One region of the Shewanella sp. DNRA4 genome, then DNA from elsewhere that is predicted to be linked to it. Evidence: riboswitches for the same ligand, from Rfam matches in the RefSeq annotation. Region 1 holds a riboswitch; each other region holds the start of a gene.
What was found. Region 1 has a riboswitch for lysine ahead of HG547_RS09970 (Na+/H+ antiporter NhaC family protein). Riboswitches for the same ligand answer to the same signal wherever they lie in the genome.

Region 1 (10,198 bases):
ATATTAAAGATAACTTCAACTACTCTAGTCCATTGGTTTATGACGCGAAAAAACCTATTGTCTATGCCGGAGCATACTTGCATGGCTATGAAAATGGCAGCCTAGTTGGCCGCCCAGGCAACCGAACCAATTACTACTATGGTTACAATGCTGATGGGTCTAAAAATATCTGTCATCGACTCGCAGATATCCAAGCCTTTAATGCCAACTATGCCTACTCTGCACGTGTGACCTTCAGCACCGCAGGTTGGATGGAGTACGACGGTAACCAACGCTATCAAAGCAATGGCATCCTCAGAGCCAATGGCTATGACGGCTCAATGGGGGTCTCGTTCACCGCATACTCTGATGTAGTCGATCCTGCGACTGCAACCAAAGTATCCGCCTTTGAACGTCGCACCGTAGTCAGTGATAACAGCTGTACTACTTGTCACAATGATGCCACCGCATTCCACAAAAATGGCGCATTTGACGAAGGCGGTAAGGCTTGCGTAGCTTGCCATGATAACGGTATGGCACGGACTTCGGCCACTCTGGGTGCTGGTTTTGGTCCTATGGTGCACAGCTGGCACTGGGGCAACGGTGCGAATATCGGTGAGATGAAGGCCGATGGCACTCAAGCGAAAACCGCTAACGGTGCAGGTGCAATCAACCCAGTCACAAGCTGTGTTGCCTGTCACGAAACCGCGATTGATTTAAACAAAATACCAAACCAATACATCCTTGAACCTGGTAACAAAATGACCAGCCCTGTCACCGCTAACTGCTATGCTTGCCACACAGGCGATGCAGTCAAAGCTCACATGGCTAGCAATGGTGGCGAGATCAGCGTTCCTGCCGTAGGTGATTGGTTCAAACAACCAACAGGAGAAGCATGTGCTGTTTGCCATAACACAGGTAGCAGCTCAGGTATCGATAAATACCACAACTTCACCCGTAAATAGTTAATCGTCCCGCTATTTTCCCTGCAAGAAAATAGTTCAAAGCGCCCCGTAACCTTGGGGCGCTTTTTTTGTTTACTTTTACTTACAACTTCATCCCATAGGTTTTCAGTCCTATTTAAGTTAGTAACGCTAGAGTCACAAAAACTACAATTCTAAGGAAATCACTCAACTATGCGTAAAAGTTTTATTGCCATCGCCATTGGCGCCACACTGATGACCGGAGCACTCGCAGGCTGTAGCACTCAAGATACAAAAGCTGCAAATGTCACCGCAGTACAAACCCAAAACCCCTTATTCCAAGCCAGTACACTGCAATATCAAGCACCTGATTTCAGCGTTATTAAAGACGAGCATTTTCAGCCCGCTTTAGAACAAGGTATTAAAGAGCAGTATCAAGAAATTTTAGCAATTGCTAACAATCCTGCTGCGCCAACCTTTGATAACACAATTGTCGCCATGGAAAAAAGCGGCGCCCTGCTCAACCGTGCATCGAGCGTGTTTTACAACCTCGCAGGTTCGAACAGCAATCCAGCCCTGCGTAAAATCCAAGGTGAAATGGCCCCAAAAATGGCTGCTCACTCGGATAACATCAACCTTAATCCTGCGCTATTCGCTCGTATTGAAGCCATCTATAACGACCGCAATAACTTAGGTTTAACGCCTGAAGCGGTACGTTTGGTTGAGGTGTATCACCAGCGCTTTATCATGGCTGGCGCTAAGCTGACCGATGATCAGAAAGTGAAAATCCGCGCCCTGAACGAAGAACAATCAACGCTGACCAACGAGTTCTCTCAACGTTTACTACGCTTAACCAAAGAAATCGCTATTGTTGTCGATAACAAAGAACAACTCGCAGGCCTAAGTGACAGCGAAATCACCTCGGCAGCAAATGATGCCAAGGCAGCAGGCCATGAAGGTAAGTACTTAATCAATATCACCAACACTACTCGCCAGCCAATACTCGCCTCTTTAGAGAACCGTGAACTGCGCCAGCGCATTTGGGAAGCCTCGGCAAACCGTGGCTTAACGGGTGAAAACGAAACCGCATCTTTAGTGTCTCGCTTAGCCCAATTACGTGCCGAGCGCGCGGCTCTCTTAGGTTATGAGAACTGGGCTAGCTATCGCCTTACACCGCAAATGGCAAAAACGCCAGAAGCGGTTTACAGCATGTTTGGCTCTATGGTGCCAGCCGTAGTCGCCAACACAGAGAAAGAAGCGGCCGATATCCAAGCGATGATCAACAAGACCGGTGGCAAGTTTGAACTCGCACCATGGGACTGGGAGTTTTACGCAGAGAAAGTCCGCCAAGAAAAATACGCTCTTGATGCCAATAGCATTCGTCCCTACTTCGAATTTAACCGCGTCCTCGAAGACGGCGTGTTCTATACGCTTAAAGAGTTGTATGGCGTGACGTTAAAACCACGTCCAGATTTGCCTGTATACCACCCAGATGTGAAAGCCTATGAAATGTTTGATGCCGATGGCTCAAGCATGGCGATTTTCTATGCTGATTACTTTGCCCGTGAAGGTAAACGCGGTGGCGCATGGATGAGCTCGTTTGTAGGGCAATCCTTCCTCGAAGGTACTAAGCCTGTCGTAGTTAACGTGATGAACATTAAAAAGGCGCCTGATGGCCAACCTACCTTCGTCAGCTATAACGAAGTCACCACGATGTTCCACGAAATGGGCCACGGTACCCACGGTATGTTCTCCAAAGTGACTTACCCAAGTCTTTCTGGGACTTCGGTATCCCGTGACTTTGTGGAATTTCCATCGACTTTCGAAGAAGATTGGGCGGCCCACCCTAAAGTGTTAGCCAACTACGCCAAGCACTACGAAACAGGCAAGCCTATCCCTGATGAGTTACTGCAAAAACTGTTAAAATCCGGCAGCTTTAACCAAGGCTTCGATACGTTAGAGTATATGGCTGCGGCGCTAGTGGATATGGAATGGCACTCATTAAGCCCTGATGCACCATTGCAAGATGTAGCGACCTTTGAGGCTAATGCGCTGAAAAAGCACGGCTTAAATATCACCGCCGTACCACCACGTTATAAGTCAACTTACTTTGCCCACGCCTTCCCAGGTGGTTACTCAGCAAGTTACTACGCGTATATGTGGAGTGAAATTTTAGCGGCTGACGCCTTTGCCTATGTGCAAACCCAAGGCGGCCTAAATCGTGAGATCGGCATGAAATATCGTAAGACCATTCGCGAAGTGGGCAACAGTATTGCGCCAATGGAAGCTTACAAGAACTTCCGCGGCCAAGAGCCTACCACTGAAGGTTTACTCAACCGCCGTGGACTCAATCAGACTCAGTAATCTTAGATACTGAGTAGATAAAAATCAGCCAGCATAGTTGCTGGCTGATTTGTTTTACATTCTCAATATAAGAGCGAAGTTAAATCACGGACTTATAAAGCCGTACTTTTGGATTTAATGTGCAGACCAAAAATCGTCAATACAAACAATATGCTACAAGTCACTAATCCTGCATTGACCGATTCAGTTAAGCCAAGCACTACGTAGCCTACCATGCTGATCAGCGCAACGATTACTGCGTAGGGAAGCTGAGTCACTACGTGGTCGATATGATGGCAACTGGCCCCCGTCGACGACAAAATAGTGGTATCAGAAATCGGTGAACAATGATCACCAAATACCGCCCCCGCTAATACCGAAGCCAGCATAGGTAACATCATGGCTGTGTGACTTCCCATCGCCATATCCGCAGCTATCGGTAGCATAATCCCGAACGTACCCCAACTGGTTCCTGTAGAGAATGCAGTCAGGCCCGCTAACACAAACATTAATGCAGGTAAGAAAGCAAAGGGAATATTCCCAGTGGCTAGGCTAGCCATAAACTTACCGGTTTCAAGCTGGCCGATCACACCTGCAATGGTCCAAGCAAATAACAAGATGTAAATCGCAGGCAACATAGAGCGAGCGCCCTGCACTACACCTTTTAATACCATTGATTTTTCAACGCCTTGCACTAAGTTAAGTACCAGCGCAACCGCTAAACCAATCAGGGCACCAAAGAACAGTGATGAACTCACATCGGTTTTCTCGAAAGCAGAAATAATATTAAATTCAATGCCTTCTTTAGCTAATACTTGAGCACCGCTATCGATCATAAAATACAGGGTCGCAAATACCAGTACTGTGATAGGTAGGAATAACCCGAGGATTTTACCTGTTTCAGCTTCGGGTAAATCAGCATTAGCACCTGGCGGTAAACCTTTAGTCTCATCGTATAAATTACCGCGCATGGCATTTAATTCATGTTCACGCATAGGGCCAACATCTAAGCCCATAAACGCCACACAAAGCAGTAATAATAAAGAGAAAATTGCGTAGAAATTCATAGGGATCATTTGAATAAATACACTTAAATGCCCTGAATCCGCAAAACCATGTGCTGTTAATATACCGCCAATTAACGCAATAATATAAGCGCCCCAACTTGATACCGGTGAAATGACACAAACTGGTGCTGCGGTAGAATCTAATAAATAAGCTAACTTAGCGCGGGAAATATGGTAACGGTCGGTAACAGGCCTTGCGACAGACCCAACGACTAAACTATTGAAATAATCGTCAATAAAAACAACACAGCCTAAAAACATGGTCAGTAATTTCGCATCGCGCTTATTACGAATATGTAACCTTGCCCAATCAGCAAATGCCCGAGCACTACCACTCACAGTAATTAGAGCGGTGATCATCCCCAATACAATCAAGAAACCGAGAATGTATAAATTCCAAGAATTTACGCCATCTTCCGACCAAAAAAGTCCTTTTACACTGTTAAATAAAAACTCACCGCTGGCCACAGGAGAAAATTGATTGAGCAATAATACTCCAATCACAATTCCTAAACCGAGGGAAAGAAGCACTCGGCGAGTAAAAATCGCCAATACAATTGCAACCACAGGCGGGAGCAAAGAAAGCGCCGAATCGGCATAACTAACTACAGTCATTGATTATTTCTTCGTCAAAATACGAATGGAGGGCGACTGAACTGGTGGGAAAAGGCAATAGATACCCAAGATCACCTGTCCTATCAGTAGCGCTCCATAGTAACTATTCCTAATATCCGTATCTGGAAATACTATGGCAGTGTTGTACCTATTAGGCACAACCCCAGCAGTTGATCGTGATAAATCAAACTACTTCGGCACCAAATCCTTTCGTGAACGATCAACGGAATCACCCTACTGATCACTACTGATATTTGGTGCGCCTCTACTTCTAAGAACGCCCATACATGGGCGTGAGGCTCATAAAAACATAAGCGGCTAAGCAGTTACCACCGCGAAGCCGCTTACTTTGACTTAGCTCACAAATAAAATCAACTTAAGCTTGCAATCAACTGCGGAACGGCTTCGAACAGGTCAGCTTCGAGGCCATAATCGGCAACTTGGAAGATAGGCGCTTCAGGGTCTTTGTTGATAGCCACAATCACCTTAGCGTCTTTCATTCCCGCTAAATGTTGGATCGCGCCTGAAATACCGACTGCAATATAAAGGTTAGGTGCGACAATTTTACCAGTTTGACCGACTTGCAAGTCATTCGGAACAAAGCCTGCGTCAACCGCCGCACGCGAAGCTCCTACTGCGGCACCAAGCTTATCAGCCAGTTGCTCTAACATGCCGAAGTTTTCACCGCTGCCCATGCCACGGCCACCAGATACGATAATGCCTGCATTACCTAACTCTGGACGAGCTGAAACTGTCAGCGCTTGAGACACAAACTGAGCTTTGGCTTCAAACACTTTATCCAAGGTAGTCACAGCAGCATTATTACCCTGTGTAACCGCATCGAACGCACTGGCACGCACTGTCATCACTTTAATCGCGTCATGGCTTTGAACTGTCGCTAACGCGTTACCCGCATAAATCGGGCGAACAAAGGTATCGCTACTCACCACGCCAATCACTTCCGAAATTTGCGCCACATCTAAAAGTGCTGCCACACGCGGTAACGTGTCTTTACCCGCACTCGATGCCGCGGCGAGGATATGGCTGTAATTTGGTGCTAAGTCCACCAGCAATTTAGCCACGTTTTCGGCTAAATGCGCTTCATAAGCGCTGTTATCGGCGACTAATACTTGCGCGACACCTTGTAGAGCTTGAGCGGCTTGCACCACTGCACCACATTGATGGCCCACTACCAATACATGTACATCACCGCCGATCGCACGAGCTGCGGTGACAACTTTAGCGGTATCCAGTTTCAGCGCCGCATTATCGTGTTCTGCTAATACTAAAATGGCCATTTAGATCACCTTCGCTTCATTCTTTAACTTTTCAACCAGCTCTGCTACCGACGCAACCATAATACCGGCCTTACGTTCAGCAGGCGGCGTTACCTTGATCACCGTTTGATGCGCTTTGAGCGTCACACCTAAATCAGCTACCGTCAGCACATCTAACGGCTTACGTTTGGCTTTCATGATATTAGGTAATGAGGCATAACGTGGCTCATTCAAACGTAAATCCGCAGTCACCACAGCGGGCAACGGTAGATTTAAGGTTTGCATACCACCATCTATCTCACGAGCAACTTGAAGTGAATTACCTTCAACTTTAATTGCTGAAGCAAAGGTCGCTTGCGGCATATCCGTTAATGCAGCAAACATTTGGCCCGTTTGGTTATTATCACCATCAATGGATTGCTTACCAAACAGCACTAATTGCGCTTGTTCTTTTTCTTGTACTGCTTTAAGTAATTTGGCAATTGATACTGGTGCTAACTCTTCTTCAGTATCAATGTGAATCGCGCGATCAGCACCTAATGCTAATGCGGTACGCAATTGTTCTTGAACGGCTTTATTGCCGATGCTGACGACCACTACTTCAGTAACACTGCCCGCTTCTTTTAAACGAACCGCTTCTTCTACTGCAATTTCACAAAAAGGGTTCAACGCCATTTTGAGGTTTGCGGTATCAACGCTGGTGTTGTCAGCTTTTACCCTGACCTTCACATTGGCATCAACTACGCGCTTAACAGGCACCAATACTTTCATAGGGCTTCCTTCCTACACTTTCATGTACATGGACAAAACATTGGTGATCACCAATGCAGGATAGAGCCACTTTACGTCCTGTTAACGTTAACGTCAACCAAAGTCAAACGCTTGTTTGCATTTTTAAGACTGTCGTATTGGCCACATTTTTGAACACTTATTTGCCATATATAAAAAGTTCAAAAATTAAATAATATTTAATTTTTGTTTATTGCATAATTTTATTTGATTCGAGCAATATTAGTTTCTATCATTTAGCTGTTGTTCACCATTATCCTGTAATAAAAATAGAGTGGGACGAAAATAGATATGAGCGAATTTTTAGAGATATTAACTCACGGTCGTCGTTTTAAAGCTGCTGTAAAAGATCTTAGCGTTGAAGAACTGCGTGATTTAGCGGCTAAACTAGATAAAATTTTAGTTGAGCGTGAGTCAATGGAAGCAGAAGAACAGCAAGCTATTGCTGCTCGTAATGCAAAAATTGAAGAAATCCGTCAACAAATGGAAGCCGTTGGTTTATCAATCGACGATTTAGGTGGTGTTGCAGTTAAAGCCTCGAGCAAGAAACGCGCTCCTCGTCCAGCGAAATACCAAATTGAAGTTGATGGCGAAGTGATCCAGTGGACAGGTCAAGGCCGTATGCCAACAGTATTTAAGAACGAAGTCAATAAAGGCCGTTCTATGGATGATTTCTTAATCTAATCCAATACCGTAATGGTAATGACAATAGCCATTCGCTATTATCATTGAGTAACATAAAAAAGCTCGCGCCCTGCGAGCTTTTTTATGCCTATCCCACCCAGCCCATTGTCATTCAAGTAAATGCTTAAATTGCGTTACAATTCATCTTTAGTATTTACATCTACTTTAGGTTACTCTTTATTCACCCTCCGTCTAAGTGAATAAAAAATGCAGATAAACAATAAGATAATAATAAGCTGCGGCATAATAAGTAGTTTTGTATCTCAACCCATTTTTGCCGAGGCCAATCCCATCACTCCCGTCAATAAGTTAACTGCATTGACCAATGCAGAATTAATTCTTGCACCGGGGAAACGACTCTCAAATGCCACATTATTAGTTGAAAACAATCGGATCAAAGCCATTATTGACCAAGGTGATATCCCCGCGGCGGCACTAAAAGTCGATCTCAGTGGTTATACTATTTATCCCGGCTTTATCGATCCTTTTACCGATTATGCTATCGAGTTTGAATATCCCAAATTGCAGCTCACTCGTCCGGTATATGATATTAAGCGTATTGGCGGGAATGCTGAAAATGGTGCAATTCACGCTGAAAAAGAATGGTTTAATTACATTTACCCCAATAAAGAACGCGCACGAGATTGGATCAATAACGGCTTTACCAGTGTACAAAGTAGTAAACTCGATGGTATTTTCCGAGGCACGGGTGTCAGTCTTTCACTCGCGGACAAAACTGCCAATGAGGTAATTTATCGCGCACGCAGCCAACCTTTTATGGCCTTCGATAAAGGTACGTCAGAACAAGACTACCCCAATTCCCTCATGGGTAGCATCGCGCTTATCAGACAGACCTTTGCTGATGCTAACTGGTATAACCAAAATAAGCACAAATCGGTTAATAGTTCAGCTACACCTCAAATTGAATTTAATATTGCCTTCGAACGTTTAGATAACTTAGCCGAGAAACCAATCGTATTTGAAACAAAAAATCTGAACGATTTGTTGCGTGCAGCGAACCTACTCAAAGAACATAAGCAGCCCGCCAACTTACTCGCAAGTGGCCAAGAATATGCTCGGATCAACGAATTAAAGGCTCTGAATTATCCTTTAATTCTTCCTCTTAATTACCCACAAGCACCCGATGTGGGTACCGATGATGCCGATCGCGAAGTCTCCCTTGCAGAACTCAGACAATGGGAGCGCGCGCCCACAAACCCTGCCGCAGTAGCAAATGCAGGTATCCCCTTTGCGTTTACCCAATTTGGCATTAAGACAGAGGCGTTTTGGCCACGCCTTCGTCAAGCGATTGCGCAAGGACTCAGCGAAGATAAAGCCCTCGCGGCCCTCACCACTCAAGCTGCTGAAATGGCAGGAACCGCTGACTTGACCGGTAAACTTGCCCCGGGCTATATGGCGGACTTTGTCATTACTAAGGGCAATATTTTTAAAGACGGACAGATTTACAGTGTCTGGCTACAGGGACAAGAACAAGCCATCCGCTCACTTTCACAAGCCAAGATGTTGGGTGACTATCAGCTGACGTTGAATAATTTAACTTTAGATTTGAGCCTTGAAGAAGCAGACAAAGCAGGAAAAACCACTTTGCAAGGAAATCTGAGCAGTGGCGAGAAGAGTATTCCACTCACCAACCTCAAGCTTGAAGACGACGGCCGCGTCAGCTTTAACGCCAATTTAACTGATGCAGGCATTCATGGGATCAGCCGTTTTACCCTCTGGTTTGCCAAAGACGGCATTCAAGGCCGGATGGTAGACGCCCAAAGTCGTAGCATCAATGTTGCTGGTATTACCCTTACACCTCCCCCAAAGACGGAGCAAGTAAACACGCCTAAAGCCGATGCAACGCAAACCTTAGTCAGTCAACTTACCTACCCTAACGTCGCCTATGGTTTAAGTGAGGCGCCCAAAGCAGAGAAACTCCATATTAAAAATGCCACCCTGTGGACCTCAGATAAACAAGGTATCTTGGAACATGCGGATCTGCTAATGGCCAATGGCAAGATTGAAAAAATCGGCCAGCAACTCAACACGCCTTCTGGATATCAAGTCCTCGATGCAACGGGCAAGCACTTAACAGCAGGGATTGTCGATGAGCATTCCCATATTGCCATCAACGGTGGCACCAACGAAGGCACCGACGCAGTCACCTCTGAAGTGCGGATTGGCGATGTGATTAATCCTGAAGATGTCTCCATCTATCGCGCACTCGCGGGCGGTGTGACTAGCGCACAATTACTCCATGGCAGCGCTAATCCTATTGGTGGCCAATCCCAGTTAATAAAAATGAAGTGGGGAGAAAGCGCAGAACAGCTAAAGTTTGCCAATGCCCCTGCCAGTATCAAATTCGCCCTTGGCGAAAACGTCAAACAGAGTAACTGGGGCGAAAAGTTTGTGCAGCGCTTCCCGCAGACGCGCATGGGGGTAAAAGCCTTATTTGAAGAAACCTTCGATGCAGCACTCGCCTATGAGAATGCACTGAAGGATTATGATGATTTACGCA
Region 2 (10,198 bases), on a different contig from region 1:
GACCTAAAAGGTAAGCTGAAGACGCAACTGACCGAGGGCAATTGGGCTGTCGATGAGCTGGAATATATTGATGAAACCGCAGGTTGGGTGTACTTCACTGGCCGTAAAGATACCCCAATCGAAAAACACCTTTACCGTGTGCCGTTAGCGGGTGGCAAAGTTGAGCGCGTGAGCAGCGAGGCTGGGATGCACGATCCGGTATTTGCCGATAATCAAAGCGTGTATCTGGATTATTTCAATAGCTTATCTCAGCCGCCGCAGATCAGTTTGCACGGCGATAAGGGCCAACATCTGGCGTGGGTGGAGCAAAACCAAGTCAAAGTAGGTCATCCTTTGTATGACTATGCAGGCCTGTGGCAACAGCCTGAGTTTAAAGAACTTAAGGCGGAAGATGGGCAAATCTTGCAAACGCGCCTCTTTAAACCTGTGCCCTTCGATGCGAGCAAAAAGTACCCCGTGGTGGTGCGTGTTTATGGCGGCCCACATGCGCAATTGGTAACGAATAGCTGGAGTGAGCAGGATTACTTTACCCAATACTTAGTGCAGCAAGGTTATGTGGTATTTCAACTGGATAACCGTGGCAGTGCCCACAGAGGCACTAAGTTCGAACAGGTGATTTACCGTCACTTGGGCGAAGCGGAAGTGAACGACCAAAAGGTTGGCGTCGATTATCTGCGCAGCTTGCCCTTTGTCGATAGCAACAATGTGGCGATTTATGGCCACAGCTACGGCGGTTATATGGCCTTGATGAGTTTGTTTAAGGCGCCGGATTACTTTAAGGCGGCGATTTCGGGCGCGCCCGTCACCGATTGGCGCTTGTACGACACTCACTACACCGAACGTTATCTCGCCCATCCTGCGAATAATGAACAAGGTTACGAAGCCAGTAGCGTGTTCCCCTATGTGAAAAACTATCAGTCGGGGTTATTGATGTACCACGGTATGGCGGACGATAACGTGTTGTTTGAAAACAGTACTCGCGTGTATAAGGCGTTGCAGGACGAAGGTAAATTATTCCAGATGATTGATTATCCGGGGTCTAAGCATTCGATGCGCGGTGAGAAAGTGCGTAATCACTTATACCGCTCGCTGGCGGATTTCCTCGATAGACAGCTTAAAAGCGGCAAATAACTCAGCTTTAGGTTGGCATTTATATCAGACTGGCATTTATGCCAGAGTGGCGTTTTTAAAAGAGTGGGGTAACGTCCTCACTCTTTTTTATTTTGTATGATTCTGAGTTAAGCCTATTTATTTAACAGTACGCTGCTTAGTTTAATCACAACACACTCAATACTTATCTGGCGCTCAATATTCCAGTTCACTGAGTTGTATTTTGGATTTCCAGTTTGTTTATACCAATCGTATTAAATATCTGTTCATTCAGCGGGAATTCAACGCGCTTTAGACAAGGCGAAGGCTTGAAGGCATAGTGGTGCTCTGTCGAAAGCCTTAAACGCAGTATAAAGCGCGTTGAAACCCGCCCTTTGGGAGCCACACAGACATCCCACTCCGGTGTTGCATTGACTTAAAAGGGAATGACCATTTCTGCGTCAATGCGCCTTGGATTGAAATGCCTGTGAGGCTCTGAACTGATTAGATATTTAATGTGATTGGTATTATTTCGTACAGCTAAAACCTTTTTTGCAGAGATAAAAAAACCAGATCCTAGGATCTGGTTTTTTATGGCGTTCAAACGGTAAGTTGAAGATTAGTCTTCTAAGTTACCGCAGAAACGGTAGCCTTCACCGTGAATGGTAGCGATGATTTCTGGCGTATCTGGCAAGCTTTCGAAGTGCTTACGAATACGACGGATAGTCACGTCAACAGTACGGTCGTGTGGCTTTAACTCACGGCCAGTCATCTTCATCAGTAGATCGGCACGAGTTAAGATTTTGCCTGGGTTTTCAACAAAGTGCAGCATAGCGCGGAATTCGCTACGTGGCAGTTTGTAAGATTCACCCTGTGGGCTGACGAGAGAACGGCTGTTGATCTCTAGGCTCCAATCGTTAAAACGATAGTATTCTACAGAGCTCTTTTCTTCGACTTCATTGCCTGCGCTATTAACACGAGTCAGAAGGTTGCGAGCACGAATCGTCAATTCACGAGGATTGAACGGCTTGGTAATATAATCGTCCGCGCCAATTTCAAGTCCAAGGATTTTGTCGACTTCGTTGTCACGGCCTGTTAAGAAGATCAGACCGATGTTGTTGATTTCACGTAATTCACGTGCCAACAACAGACCGTTTTTACCTGGTAGGTTAATGTCCATAACCACGAGGTTAATTTTGTTTTCCTGCATAGCCTTATGCATTTCTGCGCCATCATTGGCCTCAGTTACCACATACCCTTCTGCCTCGAAAATACTTCTTAGCGTGTTACGGGTAACGGCTTCATCTTCAACGATCAGAATGTGCGGATTTTGCATATTAAGTACCTAAATTTTAACCAATATTCTAACCATAAGAATCACTTACATCGGATTCTTATATTCATAAAATGTTGATACTTCCACTTACTGCTCTGTGCTTCAAAGGGAAGATCTTCACGGCTACACGTCAGGATGTATATAAGTGAACGTTTAAAGTGTAATACGATAAAACGTAACCAGTATCAACTTCGATAAGCAATAGTTAAAAATAGTTCCTTAACTATTGTTTTTTTTAAAATGTTTAAATGATAAATCAAATGTAGAACACATTTTAAAAGATGTCTGGCCAGCATAAGGTGATTTCGCAGAGGAATCTAACAAACCCTTGTCAAGATTAAGCAAACTTAATGTTATCTGCTTAACTGGCCAATGACGACATTGTACTCGTTTTAGGCATTTGTTAACAAATGAAATGTTAACAAATTTCAGGCTGAGACGCTGATTTACCATGATATTTACTTTAGTCATTGATTAGTATAACTAATGTATTTTTAATTCTTGTGAGCCAGTTCACGCCTCTTTGGATTTTTTAGGCTCTCTGTTAAACTAGCGCGGGTTCATTTTTCGACTAGACTACCAATGGACAACATGACTCAAGATTTGTGGCAGCATTATCAAACGCCGTTGTTTTTGCTTACTCAAGCATTATCCTGTGATTTTTCCTTTGCTGTAATTACCGCCCATAATCCCGCTTCAACCCTCCTCACTCCCAGCCAAAACCGATTACTCGACCGCCAACTTCTACGTGAAATTGAATTATTAGGCAGTCCCTATCGTGCACTGATTGGGGCATCGCCAGATTTATCCCATATGGAGAAGAGCTGGGCCGTGTTTATTGATCGCAGCATGGCCTTGCAGTTGGGGAAAAAGTTTAATCAATACGCTATCTACATGGTGGAACAGGGCGAGGTGAGTTTAGTGCCTTGTACATTAGCCGGGCAAACAGAGGTGTGTTTAGGTCGATTTAACGACTATGTGCGTTTGGTTTATGAGCTACCGGACTTGGTCACCTAACCGCGATTGACGCTTTTAATCGCTCCTCTGGCTAAGCTTTGCTGATCTCACGGCAAGGCTAGTTTGTTTTTCTTCTTTGCTAGATCTGATTGATTTTTCCCTATTCTCGTTTGGCATGAGTCGCAAACGTTTTAAATTCCCATTGTTTTTAAATGCGTTTATTGAATTTGTATATAGTGTGTGAAATTAGCATTGACTTCATTAGGGGTTTATTGCTACTTTTTTCGTCCCTTTCCGGCGGAAAGGAACAGAAGAGGAGCGTTAACTAGGTAGTCAGTCAGAGGAGCACAAACTCCAGCGATGATTGATGAGGGAGATTAACGCCGAGGCATAGATATGGTTGCTGCATGTTTATGTCGGTCGCTTAGGCTGAATCCTAACGATTGTCACCTGTAATTGGTGGAGAGCTTCTGGTGACGATTGCTGTTTCCCTTCTATTGGGGTGCGTATCATTGAGCACCAGGCTCTTCGAACGAAGTTAGTTCGGAGCGTAATCATGTTAGTTAATCAATATCTTATCCTTGTTTGTGCCGTGTATTCTGCTTCTGCGGAGGTGCGCTAATGTCCCTTGTTGTCGCAAAGTTTGGTGGTACTTCAGTCGCCGATTACGGTGCAATGAATCGCTGCGCCGAGATTGTACTGGGTAATCCCGATTGCCGTTTAGTGGTGGTTAGCGCCTCTAGTGGCGTGACTAACCTGTTGGTTGAACTGACCCAAGAGTCAATTAACGACGATGGTCGCTTACAACGATTAAAGCAAATTGCGCAGATTCAATACGCTATCTTAGATAAACTCGGTCGCCCTAATGATGTTGCTGCCGCGTTAGATAAGCTGTTAAGCCGTATGGCGGTATTAAGCGAAGCGCTGGCGTCCCAGCGCAGTAAGGCCACCATGGATGAGTTATTGTCCCTTGGCGAGCAGTGTTCGTCGGCATTATTTGCGGCGGTATTGCGCGAAAAAGGCGCCAACTCAAGTGCCTTCGATGTGCGCCGTGTGTTGCGCACCGACAGCCATTTTGGCCGCGCCGAGCCACAGGTTGAGCAAATTGCAGTGTTATCCCGTGAACACTTACAGCCATTGCTATCTGAGCAAGTGATTGTGACTCAAGGCTTTATTGGCTCCGATGAAGCGGGGCAAACCACAACTCTCGGCCGTGGCGGTAGCGACTATTCTGCGGCACTGTTAGCCGAAGCCTTAAAAGCCTCAGCGGTTGAGATTTGGACCGATGTGGCCGGGATTTATACGACCGATCCGCGCCTCGCGCCAAATGCCCATCCGATTGCCGAAATCAGCTTTAACGAAGCCGCCGAAATGGCGACCTTTGGTGCTAAAGTATTACATCCTGCGACGATTCTTCCGGCCGTGCGCCAACAAATTCAAGTGTTTGTCGGTTCAAGCAAGGAGCCTGAAAAAGGTGGCACTTGGATCCGCCATCAGGTTGAAGATGCACCCGTGTTCCGCGCGGTGGCGCTGCGCCGCGACCAAACGCTACTCAATCTGCACAGCCTACAAATGCTGCATGCGCAGGGCTTCTTGGCTGAAACCTTTGCCACATTGGCAAGACACAAGATCAGTGTGGATTTGATCACCACCTCCGAAGTTAACGTATCGCTCACTCTAGATAAAACCGGCTCCGATTCAAGCGGGCAAGGTTTATTAAGTGAAGCGTTGCTGCAAGAATTATCGCAACATTGCCGCGTGCGTGTGGAGGATGGTTTAGCATTGGTGGCGATTATCGGTAATCGCATCGCTACGACTGCGGGTATTTGTCGCCGCGTGTTTGAAGTGCTCGAACCCCATAATGTGCGCATGATCTGCCAAGGCGCCAGCCCGCATAACTTGTGTGTGTTAGTGGCCGAATCCGAAGCGGCACAAGTGGTTAAAGCGTTGCACGAAAATTTGTTTGAAGGCGTTTAGTATGTTGCCGACAACATCGTCTCTGCAAATTGGGGAGCTTGCCGCAGGGCAGGCTCTGACGCTGCCGATTTATCACTTTAAGCCAAGTGGTCATGTATCTGGCCCTAAAGTGTATATTCAGGCTAATGTCCATGGTGCTGAGGTGCAAGGCAATGCGGTGATTTATCAATTGATGAAGCAGTTGGAAAATTGCGACATCTTAGGGGAAATTACCTTAGTGCCCTTGGCTAATCCGCTGGGGATTAATCAAAAAAGCGGTGAGTTTACACTGGGGCGTTTTGACCCTATCACTGGCGTAAACTGGAATCGTGAGTACTTAAATCACGCGATAGATTTACCCGCTTGGTACAGTGAACATGCTGAGCTTAGCGATAGCGAACTTATTCAAGCATATCGCAGCACCTTGATTGAAGCTTGCCTGCAGCGGTTACGTAACGATTGGGGCGTGACCACGGGCCACAGATTGGCGGTTAGCTTACAGGCTATGGCCCATGCAGCGGATATAGTGCTCGATCTGCATACTGGGCCTAAATCCTGTAAACATTTGTATTGCCCTGAATATGATATTGCAGCGGCGCAGTTTTTCACGATTCCTTACACATTGGTGATCCCCAATAGTTTTGGTGGCTCAATGGATGAGGCGGCATTTTGTCCTTGGTGGCAATTGAGTGAAGTGGCGAAAGCGCAGGGGCGGGATCTCAATATTGCCGTTTCAGCTTTTACCTTGGAACTGGCGAGCCAAGAACGCATTTGCCTTGAGGATGCTTTAGTCGATGCTAAAGGCATTTTGGCCTATTTAAGCCATCGAGGGGTGATTGCCGAGCAAGTGGAACCCGTTAAGATGCCGCGTTTTGGCTGTTATCTTAAGGATTACAAAAAGTACCATGCGCCTATGGCGGGCTTGGTGGAATATGTGGCGCCCGTGGGAGAGCCGCTTGCGGCGGGTGAGACCTTAGTCAATCTGCTGCGACTCGACTTATATGGCAGTGCGCAGGAGCTGACTGCACTCAGTTTACCCCAGGATTGTGTGCCTATACTCCATTTTGCCTCGGCGTCGGTGCATCAAGGCACAGAGCTCTATAAAGTCATGACCAATCTGTTTGAATTGCCGTATTAACGGCAATTTGCAAAACAAAACGCCAATCTCGAGATTGGCGTTTTTTATTACAGTCTACAACCACTTAAAGCGATAGAATAGCGCCATTTGCAGGGCAACCAGCGATATTAAAATACCGCAGAAGGTCGCAAAAGCCCATGCGTTATCCGCACCGGGAATACCGCCGATATTGACCCCAAGCAAACCGGTTAAAAAGCCCAGAGGCAAGAAAATTGCCGAGACTAAGGATAAGAAATACAAGCGCTTGTTTAGCTGCTCCGATTGCTGGCTGAGTAATTCTTCCTGGGTCACATTGGCCCTATCACGCAGTGCATCTAAGTCTTCAATTGTGCGAATAAGCTTATCCGTGGTTTCGCGCATCTTAAGTTTTTCGGGCTCATTAAACAGCACAAATTGATCGGACAGCATCTTAGTGAAGGCTTCTTTCTGTGGGCCTAAATAGCGGCGCAAGGCTACGGTTTGTCGGCGTAGTTCGGCAATATCAGTACGTAAATCTTTAACATTGCCAGAAACAACTTGTTCTTCTAATTCTGAAAGTTGCTCCTCTAGCGTATCGATAAAATCGACTTTACGTGTAGTCAGTTTTTCACAAATGGCGAGGAGAAAATCTCCTGTGGTGGTGGGGCCTGTGCCTTCCATGATCAGTTCTGCCACATCTTTAACCGATTGCAACTCGCGATCACAGGTGGAAATAATGCGCTGTCTATCGGCGTAAATTCGCACGGCGACCATATCTTCAGGTGCTGAGTTTGGATTTAAGTTAATACCGCGCAGTGCCAGTAATACACCTTCCCCTGCCAATACGGCTCGAGGGCGAGTATCTTGGGCGAGCAGGGCATCGGTTTCGACTTTATTAAGACCGCTGTTTAACACCCAATGGCGAGCCTTTTTGTGGCGATAACGTAGGTGTACCCAAATCAACCCGTCCTTAGGGTCCCAATTTTCAAGTTGTTCTGGGCTTAAGGTTGAGCCAGCTCGTGCGCCGCTAAGCACTATGCTATAGATAAATCCTTCGTGCATGTCACATTCCATCTCATGCTAAATCATCGGGTAAAGCTAACTGATTTTACAGTGGAAATGAAGCCTAGCGTCGTTTCCTCTCACAATAACTTCAGCGCTAGATGAGTAAATTGCTGGCCAAGCAACTTATGATGAAATAGATTAAAATTAGCCTTAGTTGTAATGTATTGAGAAGATAAAATGGAATATGAATTTCGGCGTAACAGTTTGACTGGCATGTATTTAGCCAGCTTTAGCATGGACCATGAGGTACTGGGCCAATGGTTTTCAGAAGAGTTGGGGCCTGAGTTAGCCAAAATTCAGCAAGTGCTCGATATTATCAAAGAAATTCAAACAGGTAAGCGAGTTTCTTGGCGTTTTATCGGCAAAGATATTACCTTAGATCTGGATGAGGAGCAGGCACGAATTTACGCTAATGCTTTAGGATTTGAGCAGGATTATGAACTCGAAGAGGCGATGTCCCTCTATGATGCTGAATCTGAGGCTTACTGTGGGCTAGAAGATTTAGAAGAAGCGCTACTTAGTTGGTATGAATTTGTGCAAAAAGGGCTATAACCGCTCGCTGTGAATATCAACAAATAATAAAGGCAATCTATTGATTGCCTTTATTATTTAATGGAGTAAGTCTATCACTTATCCAATATCAATTGTTCAAATATCTTACCGCCATTTCGGTTCTCGACTTGGCATTAGCTTTACGCAACAGGTTTTTGACATGCACTTTCACAGTGCCTTCACTGATGTGTAAATGCTCTGAAATCATACGATTACTTAATCCTTCCGCCAGTTGTTGCAGGATCTGTAGCTCCCTTGGGGTGAGGCTTGAAATCCATTCTTGTTCATCGGCGGCATTTTTGAGTTCATAGAGATATTCTTCAACTTCTTCGCTGATCACTCTGTGGCCTGACATGGCATTTTTGAGTTTATCGAGCAGCAAATCTGGCTCGGTATCTTTGAGTAAGTAACCGTCAGCTCCCGCACGTAATAGGCGAATAACATCTTGTTTGGCATCTGAAACGGTTAAGATCACGATTCGTGAAGTCACGCCTTCTTGGCGCATGGCATTGAGGGTATCGAGGCCAGTCATTCCCTTCATATTGAGATCGAGCAAGACGATGTCAGGTTCATCAGTTACTACGGCGCTTAAAGCATCTAAACCACTACCCACTTCACCGAAGAGGTTAAAGTCTGGATCTGAGGCGATCAATTGACAGATACCTTTACGTAAGAGAGGGTGATCATCGACCACCAGAACAGAATAAGGTTTACCCATGTGTAGGCTCCTGTTGAGAAGGGAAGATTAAAGTGACTTTGGTGCCCTGTGATAAATTGGATGTGCTATGGGGTTCAAGGGGCGAGTCTGGATTTTCTGGCTCGAGCTGTCCAGTAATTCCTTTGCGACTAGTTTGCGGATCATTGCTGCTAAATACAACCGTGCCGCCTAATTTGCTGGCACGTTCATGCATGATGCCTATGCCGAAGTGCTGATCCCGTTCTTTAATATGGCCAATGCCTACACCATCATCACTTACACTGATATTAACCATACCATGCTCATCTTTATAACAGCGAATATTGATATGGCTAGCGCGGGCATGTTTGATAGCGTTGAGCGTTGCTTCTCGGGTGATCTGCAAAATATGGATATGTTGTTTCGCCTCTAGCCATTGGGGGGAAAGCTTATAATCGAGGTGGATCTTGATATCGGTTTTTGCTCTGAGCTGCTCAAGCATTGCTTCCATCGCATTCTTCAGATTGGGTTCCTTAATGGTTAATCTGAAGGTGGATAGTAACTCTCGGAGTTGTACATAGGCTGTACTAACCCCTTCGTTGATCTCTGTGAGTTGTCCCTCAATGGTAGGACTGCGGCAGCTAAGATCTAAATTTTTGCGCAGCAAGCTAATTTGGATTTTTAGGAAAGAAAGCACTTGCCCGAGTGAATCATGTAATTCCCTTGCAATAACACCACGTTCTTCCATTAGGGCTAACTGTTGTCTTTGTTCGGTAGCGTTATGAATAACGATGGAGCGAGTAAGCATAATGGCAAAGTTTTTAAACAACGGAGTATTAATATCTTGGGTTGAGATAAGCTCTAAATAACCTAAATCAGCCTGCTCAAATTGTAGCGGAAAGCGGATGTTGTTGTGAGCGCCTTCTGGCCAGCCACCATCGGCTTCTACGACTTCGAGCTCCTGCTCAGGGTATTGGATAATCAGCCTCAAATACTCGATCGACTCATAATCTTTTAGCTGATTTAATGCTGCTTTGAGGGCCTTATAGTCCAGCTTATTGGCATTAAGTGTTAACAGAGTGTCGTATAAAAAGGCCAGTTCATTATTCGCCCGTGTCAGTGCTAAGGTTTTTTCGGCCACTTGTGACTCTAAGTTACCGTAGAGTGTGGCTAGCTCTCGCGCGGTTTTTTGCAGTGCATCGGTCAGAGCCGTGAGTTCAATATATTCGGTTTCGGGCATTTCGATCTCAAAGTTACCCTTAGAAATCGTATTGGCGGACTCCATCAATTGTTGCAAGGGTACAACGACTTTGCGTTTAGTAAAGCGCACCGCTAAAAAGGCGATAACCAGCATCAGCCCAAGCCCAAAAATTTGGCTCGCCGCGAGAAGGCGCAACTTAAAAGCGGCATGATGCTCCATCTCCAATACCAATAAATCAATAGTATCGACAAAGTCCTTGAGTGAGGCGGC
Region 3 (10,198 bases), on a different contig from region 1:
TTCCTTGCTCTGGGTCTTAAGGCAGCGCCTTTGCGGCCTATATAATTACTCTGTTGAATTTATGTCTTTGGCGCAGGACATAATGCAGTGCCCTGCGCCAAGGTTTACGTTAATTGATTAAGCTAAAACGTTGAGAAAACAGGGTCAGGAGTCACTACCGGCGGCGGTGTTTCCTGATTCAAAAACTGCCCATGATTGTAGCGATTAATCACCTCTATCCAGCCATGCTCCTCAAACTCGTATTGCTTACCATCAAGCCTGCCCTGATCGTCATAATTGGCGATTTGAAGCACATAATCTTCAGATGAGCGCAGTTCCCAATGGCCGACTTGTTTACCTTGATCGAAGCGACCATACCAATAACGTCTTTCAGGGTTGGGTATTGGGCGGAAACCGTACTCACCATCGGTAAATATCCAATCGCCATCCTGTTGACCATTGCGGTATACGCCTTTTTCATACAGTTGACCATTGTTGGCATAACGTTGCACTAAGCCGTCGGGGTTGCCATGGTTAAAGTTTATTAATTCAAGCAGTTGCCCTGAACTTGTCTCATTACGAAACTCGCCATGGAGTTCACCATTGTCATCATAGCTAAAGGTGAGGCTGGCATCCTCTTGCTGCTTCTTCCATTTGCCCGAGGGCTTGTCATTGGTATATTGCCCCTGCTCAGCCACCCAACGCTTACCCGTTTCATGGTCGAATTTCACCATTTCATAGGGGCCTTCACGCTTGCCTGCGTTAAAATGCTCGCGGGTGATAACGTCTGTACCACTACGGCTCTTGATGGATTCCACATATAAGCCCGTTAATTTTTTATCGAGTTCCTCGCGACGATTCACTAATTCGCCTTGCTCGTAGTCTTCGCTAAGTGACCAGTTTTTGAGTAGGTCGTTTTCTGTGCTCTCAATCAGTTGGCCTTTACTAAAGCGCTGCTGTTTACGATAAACCCAACGATTACCTTGGTATTTGCTGTCGGTGGTTTTTTTAATTTGCCCTTGTTCATCGTATTCAATGGCTTGGAGGGCATCACCTTTATCGTTAGTCAGTTCCTTTAATTGGATCTGACCATTCTCATAGTAAGTTAGTTGCTCACCAACCTTATAATCAGCTTGATATTGGTAATGGTGTTTGACGTTGCCATTGTCAAAATACTCAAAATAGTCACCGTGTCTTTTGTCTTTAACATACTCTTGGGTCGAGATGATTTGCCCATTTAGGCCCCAAGTGGTCTCAGTTCCTTGCAATAGACCATCAACGCGATGTTCTTCACGGTTAAGTTTGCCAAGATTAAAATATTGACTCACGCAGGTTGGGTCATTGCAGATCTTGGCGGTGACTTCACCTTCGGGGCCAAAATGTTCGCTGATGCCGACTTCTTGGCCATCTTTAAAGGTGGTTTTGTAGCGGATATTGCCGCCATTCCAATAACCCGTTTCGAGGCCTTGTTTCACACCATTTTCATAGTGCGATTCAACATACAGTTGGCCGGTGGCAATGTATTTTTTAAGCAAGCCATGAAGTTGGCCTTGCTCGTTACGAAAGCCTTGCTCATATGGTTTGCCATCCTCAAAGTAACATTGATACGCACCGCGGAATTGCTCGCTGGTGAGTTTTTTACCTATTTTGTTATCGGCGAGGGCACTGGCGCAAAAAAGCATATCTTTGTTTTTGTAATAAACCTCAGCCTTATAATGGCCGTCGATCACTTCGGTCGATTGTTTTAGATAGTACTGAGCCTGTTTTTCATCTTTGACAACCTTCCAATGGGCATCGAGTAAGACCTTTTCCGCATTGGCATGGGTACTGATAAGTACGAGTGCTCCTAGGAGCAGTTTTACAGTAAATGGACGCATAACCGCTCCTTAAGGCAAAGGTTTAAAGGTGAATTCATAGGGGATATCGCTGGGTTCTTTGGCTATCGTCATATAACTCACCTTGGCGGCTGGGCCTGCAACACTCAAATAGCGCCCATCGACTAGCACCTCGTTAATCGGCAGCTGAGTATTTTCGGGGAGTCGAATGGTTAACAGATTGCCTTGGGCATCTTCGACCTTAAAGTAATTGTTAAGATTGCTACTCGGCTCATTGCCATATCCCGTTTGCGTCAGCCAAGATTGTAAATCGATTAACCAAGGGCGGTCTGTCGCGGCCAGTTCTAAAGGCTGCCAATGGATATCACCTTGGCAACGGATCTTACCCTTGATCTGCTTATCGTAGAAAAACTGCCGCACATGATCCGGAGTCATCAACATATAGGCACTGCCGCTTAGGGCATTGGGAACAAACTGCCAAGTGACGGGATTTTTACCCTCATTAAAACCCTGTTCTATTTCAGGTTTACAGGCGGTCGCCAAAGCCGCTGACATGGGAATAGATAGATTATGGCCATTGTCAGACACCAGTTTTATCCCTTGGATCGTATTGACCTCATTTTTAGCGCTATCTAGCGTCGGATTGGTGAAGCTACCTAGGCTGGCGTTACCAAACTCGGTGGGAGGATTTGCCAGATTTTTGTTGTACTCGGTAAATTGTACAAAGCGAATCGTCTTGGTTTGAGTCAACTCCGGTTGGGGTTGTTTCTCGATTAACACCACGGTTTTTGGGGTCTCATCGAGCTTGAGTAACAGTGCGTTGCTGGTGAGGTGATGTGGCTCATCGGCCCCAATTAATTGTTCTAGTAGCTCCTTTTCCGTCGCCGTTAACCAGGAGGGATAATTACCTTCGCGACGGGCCTCTGCGATCATGCCTTTAAACTGTTGGAAAGGCAGATTAATACTCTGATCCTCACTCTGTTTTGATATGACTTTAAACAGTTTCGCCTCGGCATCGAGCACCTGGATTGTTAGGCTGGCATCGCCAAAGGTGTAAGGTGTTGCCAGCAATTCATCCCACGACTTTTCGACGATCTTATTCGTCTGTGGGATAAGCGTTAGCTTGGCATTAATATGGTCTATCTGCTTGAGTTTATTCGCAGTGTTATCCCACCCCGTCGCAATAATATCGGTTGCAGATTCAATCGAGGGATTATAATTCCTCGCCCAACCTTTACCGTGCTGCCAGAAGTGAATGTCAATCGGTTTACCGTTAGCATCAAAGGCGCTTAAGTCCTCATAACGTACATCGGCTTCCACATATTGCGGGCTCATATTGTGGACAAAGCGCAATTGCAGATCTTCAGGGGTATCAGTACCCCAAGGGCCAACATTATCTAAAATACCTTGTTGGTCTGGTAATAAGGATTTTATAAATGCCTCATTATTGGGGCGATACTCCTGCGGAACCTCGCTAATGCGGTATAGCTCCTTTTGCCGATCATCCCTATCGCGCTCAGCATCAAATCTATCATCGGCATGCCAAAGCGTGCTCATGATATACGGCCTATCCTTAGGCGCCATCAGGGTTCGATGGGTGAAAGTACTGCCTTGGCGCTCTTCCCGTTGAAAAAACGCCATGCTCTCTAACCAACCGGTTTTACGGTTAACTTCGAACTTGCCATAGGCCTTATACTTGCCTTTTTCACCTTGTAACACGGCGATTAATTTATCTTCACTGACCTGCTCAACCGTCCAAGTTAAGCGCCCATCCATGGGGGCGCTTGTGCTGTAACCGACGCGAGGCTCAAGCGCCACAGGCAAGGTTGGGGCTTGTTTAAACAAGTTATTAAGATTTTGCCAGCGCTCAAATAACTCCTTGATATCTTTTTGATCCATCTTGGCAATGGGGGTTAATAGACGGACTTCACCATTGTTAAATTCCACATTAAAGCCATCTTTAACCAACTGAGCGATTTCATTGGATTTGGCTTTTGGGTCGATATTACTCACTGGGATCGGCATGCCATAATCGCTAATTTGCAGCAGGTTAGGTTGGATAAAAAAGCGGGCATTATGGGTTAGTGGTGTGGTTAAGCTGGCCGCCTTACCTTCTGTATCTTGTAACTGGTAATCCAGCAGCAATCGTGCCTGCAACACTTTGCGGGTTTCGAAACCATCGTTGAGGTGTGAAGTAGAAATAATCTGATACTCGCGCGAAGCGGGAATACTTGCTGACTTATCAGAAACCTGATTATCGCAAGCCGTTAACCCAAGCGTGAGCGTGACAGTGGTACAAAGTACCCTGCATATCCCTATAGCCATTTGAACTCCATTTGTAACTTATGTTATTGAAATGTAATGATATTAATATGTTGTTTGGCGACATTATACACAAAAATGCCCCTATGGAATAAAAAGCTCACGCCAATTTGGGCGCATGATCAACCATAAATTGGCTATTGATGGGTGGAGAATTATTAAATGGGCGGCATAAAGCTAATTGCCCTGACAAGCTCTCATCCTTTACTCTTGGTAAGGCCGCTAGATAACTCACAAGCTAGGGAATATAAACCAGTGGTTAGCTTGTTAAATGGAGAAAGAACGATGAGCCCAGATCATAAGCCAGAACTAACCACACCACCTTTCCCTGTCATTCCTCAGGAAGCCTTTGACTGGTATGACGAATATGCCCACGGCATTATCGACCGCCGTGAGTTTATGGCTCGCCTCGCAGGTTTAGTGGCACTGGGTTTTACCATGACCACGCTGACGGGCGCACTAATGCCTAATTACGCCTTAGCCGAGCAAGTCTCCTTTAACGATCCCAGCATTCAAGCCAGTTATGTAAAGTTTCCATCCCCCGATGGCTATGGTGAAGGCCGCGGTTATTTAGTCTTGCCAAACGCGTTGCTGATCCCAGGCCAAAAGGCGGGCGATCCTAAGACCTTAGATCTCAGTAAAAAAGCCGCCGTGGTGTTAGTGGTACATGAGAACCGAGGCTTAAATCCCTATATCGAAGATGTTGCCCGCCGCTTAGCGGCCAAGGGCTATATCGCCTTTGCCCCCGATGCGCTTTACAGCCTTGGTGGATATCCTGGTAATGATGATGCGGGTCGCGCCATGCAAGCGAGCCTTGATAGAGCCAAAATCGAGCAGGATTTTATCGCCGCCGCGCGTTTTTTAAGGGCGCACCCGCAGAGTAATGGCAAACTCGGTGCTGTCGGATTTTGCTTTGGTGGTTATATCGTCAATATGCTCGCCGCCACCATTCCCGATGAGCTTGCGGCAGGCGTGCCTTATTATGGCACACCCGCAGCAACTGAGCTGCGCAGCCGTGTGAAAGGCCCGTTGATGTTGCAATTTGCCGCATTAGATCAACGGATTAACGATACATGGGCCGAGTATGAAGCCCTGCTAAAGGCTAATAAAGCCGATTACGTCGCTTATCTTTACCCGAATGTGAATCACGGTTTCCATAATGACTCCACCGCCCGTTATGATGAGCCAACGGCTGAGCTCGCATGGACAAGAACCTTAGATTTTTTTGGTAAACATTTACTCGTATAAGTCCATTTAGCGCTATTGCAACGCTTGAAAGGTGGATGTTTCTTGTGTTACCAACTTGTAGGTGATTCATTGTTTTATACGCGAGTGGGATCAAAATACTTGCTATCAGTTCCCATCTCGCTAGAATGCCCGCTCGAATACCTTTAAGTAGAGGCGCGCTGCCTATGACTACTTGTGCGGAGGGTGATGCCGCAGATGTACAAGGAAAGGAGTCAGCGCCGAAGTAGCCAGGTCATCAAACCGAGCTGCTGGTTTTGCATCAAATAGGTGCAAGACTGCCATAGTCATCCACTATGGAGCGCTACCTGAAGGGGCTGAGGAGTAATACCTCCCTATAGGTTTTGTTTCTTTATCCTCTCGGTAGATCTCCACCCGTTTTTTGGTGAAAAGAGATCATGGACATTAGTCATTTTGCTGACTCAGGTTGGTCAGTACTTCCCCCTTTGTTAGCCGTCGCCTTGGCGATCATCACTCGTCGCGTACTGTTATCCCTTGGCGTAGGGATTGTGGCCGGCAGTTTGTTACTCAATCAGTTTTCTCCCCTTGATTCATTGCACTATATGTTCAATACCGTGCTGAAGATTTTTTGGGTCGATGGCGCACTTAATCGCGACAATATCAATATGTTGCTGTTTATGTTACTGCTTGGTGGACTCATTAGTCTGATGACGGTTTCTGGCGCCACCCGCGCCTTTGCCGAGTGGGCAGCTAAGCGCGCTAAGACCCGTCGCGGCGCAAAAGGCTTAACTGGTGTGATGGTGTTTGCGTTTTTTATTGACGACTTTTTTCATAGTTTGTCGGTTGGCGCTATTTGCCGTCCGGTGACCGATCGCTTTCAAATCTCCCGCGCCAAACTGGCTTATCTTTTAGATTCTACCGCTGCGCCCGTGTGCGTATTGATGCCCATTTCTTCTTGGGGCGCTTATATTATCGCGCTTATCGGTGGCATTATGGCCGCCCACGGCATTAGCGAGCAAAGTCCAATCTCAGCCTTTGTTGAGATGATCCCGATGAATCTCTATGCCGTGTTTACCCTGTTGATGGTGTTGGTGGTGATTATCTTTCAAATGGATATCGGCCCGATGCGTAAACATGAAGCATGGGCGCTGGAGGGGAAGCTTTGGGATCCGTCTAAGCCTCGTCCAATCGGCTTAGATATGGAAAGCCCTGAAGAAAGTAACGGTGGCATGATCGATATGGTATTGCCGATCCTAACCCTCACAGGCGCGACCGTGTATTTTATGATTTCCTCTGGTGCGGCAGTGTTGGATGAAAAAGGGCTGCCATTTAGCGTACTTGGCTCCTTTGAAAACACCAATGTGGGCTCCTCGCTAGTGTATGGCGCGCTGTGCAGCTTGGCGGTGTCAATTGTGCTTGCGCTGCGGTTAAAATTGGGCGCTAAAAACTGGCTTAAAGCCGCCCCGCAAGGAGTGATGGCCATGCTACCTGCGATCAATATCTTGCTATTTGCATGGGCGATTGGTGCGGTTGTTCGCGATGTTGAGACTGGCAAATATCTGGCCTCCCTCGCCAACGGTAACTTGCCAATGGAAGTGTTGCCTGCGGTGGTGTTTGTGTTGTCCTGCGCCATGGCATTTGCCACCGGAACCAGTTGGGGCACCTTTGGTATTATGTTGCCACTGGCTGGCGACATGGCCGCAGCCAGCGATATCGCATTAATGCTGCCTATGCTTGCCGCAGTGCTTGCGGGCTCAGTGTTTGGCGATCATAGCTCGCCGATTTCCAGCACCAGTATTTTGTCGGCCACGGGGGCAGGTTGCCACCATATTGACCATGTGATGACCCAGCTACCCTATGCCTTAGCCATCGCCTTTGGCGCCACCTTAGGCTATTTAGCCATGGGGATTATGCATTCAACCTTAGCTGGATTTGCCGTAAGCGCCCTGTGGTTTGTGCTCTTCACTGCCTATCATCTGCGTAAAACGAAAAATCAGCCTTTGTTAGCTACGGCATAAGGCTCTTTTACACGCTATCAACTAGGGGCCCACGGGCCCCTTGCTTTTTTGTGGGCTTGAGTAAGCCTGCATCCATTCAAGCAAACTTAAGTCATCACTTAACTATCTAATTTGTAATGTGAAAGTGGTAGACAGATGTTAAACACAACGTTATCTTAGGTTTTTAACAAGGATGAAACTTAATCGTGACCTCGATTCAGTTCATTTGCATCAGGAAGATGTGTCTTTATTTCGCAAGAAACACCTCCTGAACAATATGCGATAAGTCTCTAGGTGCTAGGTGCTAGGTTCTAGATTCTAGATTCTAGATTCTAGATTATAGATTCTAGATTCTAGATTCTAGATTCTAGATTCTAGATTCTATAAAAGCATTACAGCAGTGCAATCCCTTGGCTAATGGGTGTTTGCCAAGTGCGGTAGCCATGGAAAGATTTTTGTCGGTTCACAAAGTTGTGAACTGGTTTTTTAGCGGCCTATCGGCCGAGGTGAATCAAGGTCGTGGGTCTTCACCCCCTGATTTTTAAACAAGAGTCGACCAAGAGGGGATCAACAGCAATTCCTTCTTGCCTCTTTGTTAATAAGAGTCCTTGCTTCTCCGCAACTGAGTTGAAAGTCCCTTGGGCATTAAGCGTTCTATGCTATCGCGTCAGACGCTCGTCCCTGATTCGACTGACGCTATCTCGGCATCTGATAGGCAGGATGCCTGAATGTCGTGAAGTGCATGGTCAATGATGTTCCATACATCATACTGACATTTTCCATTTCCCTATGGATCAGATGCACGAGAACGACTATGCCTCGCTCACGCAACGAACGTAAATGCCCTTCGGCAACTCCGAGGGGGGTGGTGTATTCCTTCGGCTCAGGTGTTATAGGTCGATTGTTAAGGCATAAAAGTACCTGTCCAATTTTTTAACCTCAGTGTCAGTTACAAATAATGAAAGTTATACTTATCCGAATACTTTAAATAACTTAATAAAATCAAATAAATGGATGTTATGATATGAAATATGCACTTGTACCCCTTTTGTGTTTATGTCTTTCAGCATGTGGTGGCGGTGGTGGAGATTCTTCAGCAGAAACACCTACCCCACCTCCTGTCACCAAAGACCCCTTGTCTAAATTTATCAATATTAAAGACCAATATGCAGGTATTGAGTCTGTAGCTCCATTGAATACAGAAACATTAGGCCAAGTGTACAAGTACATCTTTACACTCATTCCTGAATTACTACCGGACTATAACGATCAAAGTGGCGAACTGGGTTCGACTTGCTCTGGTGGTGGAACGATTAAAATTTCGAATGGAAGCTCAGATAAAGAAAAAAATATTGCTTTCACTAATTGCGTTGAAGATGGCATGACAACTAACGGTAAAGCTACTGTGAGAGCAAACCGATTTTCCACCGATGGAATACTTATTGATAGTACCGTGATTTTTGAGGATGTTGATGTAAAAGGTACTTTAGGTCACAGTTTACTTGCTGGTACTGCACAATATGTAGAGCAGGACTTAACTTGTGCAAAAACTGAAGCAACATATAATTTAATGTTTTCAGATGTAAATAATAAAAAACAAATCTTATTTTCAAATTTTAAATTTATTAGAACTGGTAATGAGATGGTGTTATGTGGAAATGATGGTTTTAGGATACAAGGTCGCGTATTCGATTCATCTTTAGGGTTCTGGGATGTCCAAACGAATGAATTATTTAAACTTAACACTATGGTACATGCCTATGAAGAAAGTGGTGAGTTTGTTGTTAGGGGAAGTAACAGTAGTCAAGCTACATTTTCAGTTGAATTCTATAAGGAGTTAAGAGGAAACATAATCTCTAATTACACCTATTATAAAATTATGCTACATAGTGGCATGGTAAATAAAGAATATGCTTTTTTAAAGGAATACTATAAACCCTCCATATTGACCTCATTTGAGGATGCGGATAACGATGGAATAACTGATGGTTGGGAGTTGGCTTTTGGTTTAAATCCAACATCGGCTTTGGATGCGACTCAAGATTTAGATGGTGATGGCTTTACAAATTTGCAAGAGTTCTTATCTTTTGGTCATCCTAACGATAAAAAAATACTTCCTAAAATTGCTGATCTCGGAGTTACTTTATCCCATGAAACCCAAGGCTATTCTAAAAAGATTATCGTAAAAGCTGAAGTCGAAAGTGATGTAAAATCAACTGATAGCGGAACAGTGTTGACGACCTACTCAACATCTCTTCCTGTTTATTTTGATAGCGATAGTTATGCTCATTCCAATTTTTGTACTTTAACAGATAATCGGCTCGAACTGACCTGTAAATGGGATAATATATCACCAGGATATAAAGCTGTTCAAGAGATCTATTTAAATGCTGACACAGCAAATGGAGCAGAGATTAAAAGTGTTATCACTGCAAAAATACAGCATCTTGGACATGATGAGGATTTGTCGAATAACCAAGCAACAATTGATGTTGCAAGACATGCTGCTGATGTATCTTATCGATTGTGGATTGATAACCGTCAAGAGTATATGATGGAATTAGTTGGTACTTCACAAAAGCTAGCGTTTACAATTCATCAGCAAGAATCTAAATTTGGTGGCTTTGATCCTGTGACCGGCAATAAAATTAGACTGGACATACCGGAAAATATCACATTATTAAGTGCCGAATGTGTTAATAGCCATGAAAAGTATAGTTGTTTGGTTGGAAACGAAATTGTTTTTAAAGACTATCAATGGGCTTATAGTTTTACACTTGATATTAGGGGAGATAGTCAAGGGGAAGGGAAGTTAGTATTCAATTCACTCAGCTCTATAACTGGTGATAAAGTGTTATC

Region 2: linked by a shared signal. The riboswitch ahead of lysC (lysine-sensitive aspartokinase 3) and the one ahead of HG547_RS09970 (Na+/H+ antiporter NhaC family protein) in region 1 are both predicted to bind lysine.
Region 3: linked by a shared signal. The riboswitch ahead of HG547_RS06940 (Na+/H+ antiporter NhaC family protein) and the one ahead of HG547_RS09970 (Na+/H+ antiporter NhaC family protein) in region 1 are both predicted to bind lysine.

The regions. Positions count from the first base shown of each region.
Region 1 is NZ_JABAIP010000008.1:15,819-26,016, forward strand. It holds gene HG547_RS09960 (cytochrome c3 family protein) at 1-944, shown strand, start outside; gene HG547_RS09965 (M3 family metallopeptidase) at 1,116-3,266, shown strand; gene HG547_RS09970 (Na+/H+ antiporter NhaC family protein) at 3,359-4,927, opposite strand; lysine riboswitch at 5,007-5,203, opposite strand; gene HG547_RS09975 (FAD-binding protein) at 5,299-6,225, opposite strand; gene HG547_RS09980 (electron transfer flavoprotein subunit beta/FixA family protein) at 6,226-6,975, opposite strand; gene HG547_RS09985 (H-NS family nucleoid-associated regulatory protein) at 7,285-7,677, shown strand; gene HG547_RS09990 (amidohydrolase family protein) at 7,885-10,198, shown strand, end outside.
Region 2 is NZ_JABAIP010000003.1:58,895-69,092, forward strand. It holds gene HG547_RS03900 (S9 family peptidase) at 1-1,131, shown strand, start outside; gene arcA (two-component system response regulator ArcA) at 1,709-2,425, opposite strand; gene HG547_RS03910 (DUF3293 domain-containing protein) at 3,008-3,442, shown strand; lysine riboswitch at 3,686-3,860, shown strand; gene lysC (lysine-sensitive aspartokinase 3) at 4,004-5,359, shown strand; gene HG547_RS03920 (succinylglutamate desuccinylase/aspartoacylase family protein) at 5,361-6,476, shown strand; gene HG547_RS03925 (zinc transporter ZntB) at 6,531-7,496, opposite strand; gene HG547_RS03930 (YacL family protein) at 7,677-8,051, shown strand; gene HG547_RS03935 (response regulator) at 8,140-8,769, opposite strand; gene narQ (nitrate/nitrite two-component system sensor histidine kinase NarQ) at 8,762-10,198, opposite strand, start outside.
Region 3 is NZ_JABAIP010000005.1:107,637-117,834, forward strand. It holds gene HG547_RS06925 (hypothetical protein) at 123-1,856, opposite strand; gene HG547_RS06930 (hypothetical protein) at 1,866-4,139, opposite strand; gene HG547_RS06935 (dienelactone hydrolase family protein) at 4,422-5,384, shown strand; lysine riboswitch at 5,525-5,696, shown strand; gene HG547_RS06940 (Na+/H+ antiporter NhaC family protein) at 5,780-7,360, shown strand; gene HG547_RS06945 (choice-of-anchor Q domain-containing protein) at 8,364-10,198, shown strand, end outside.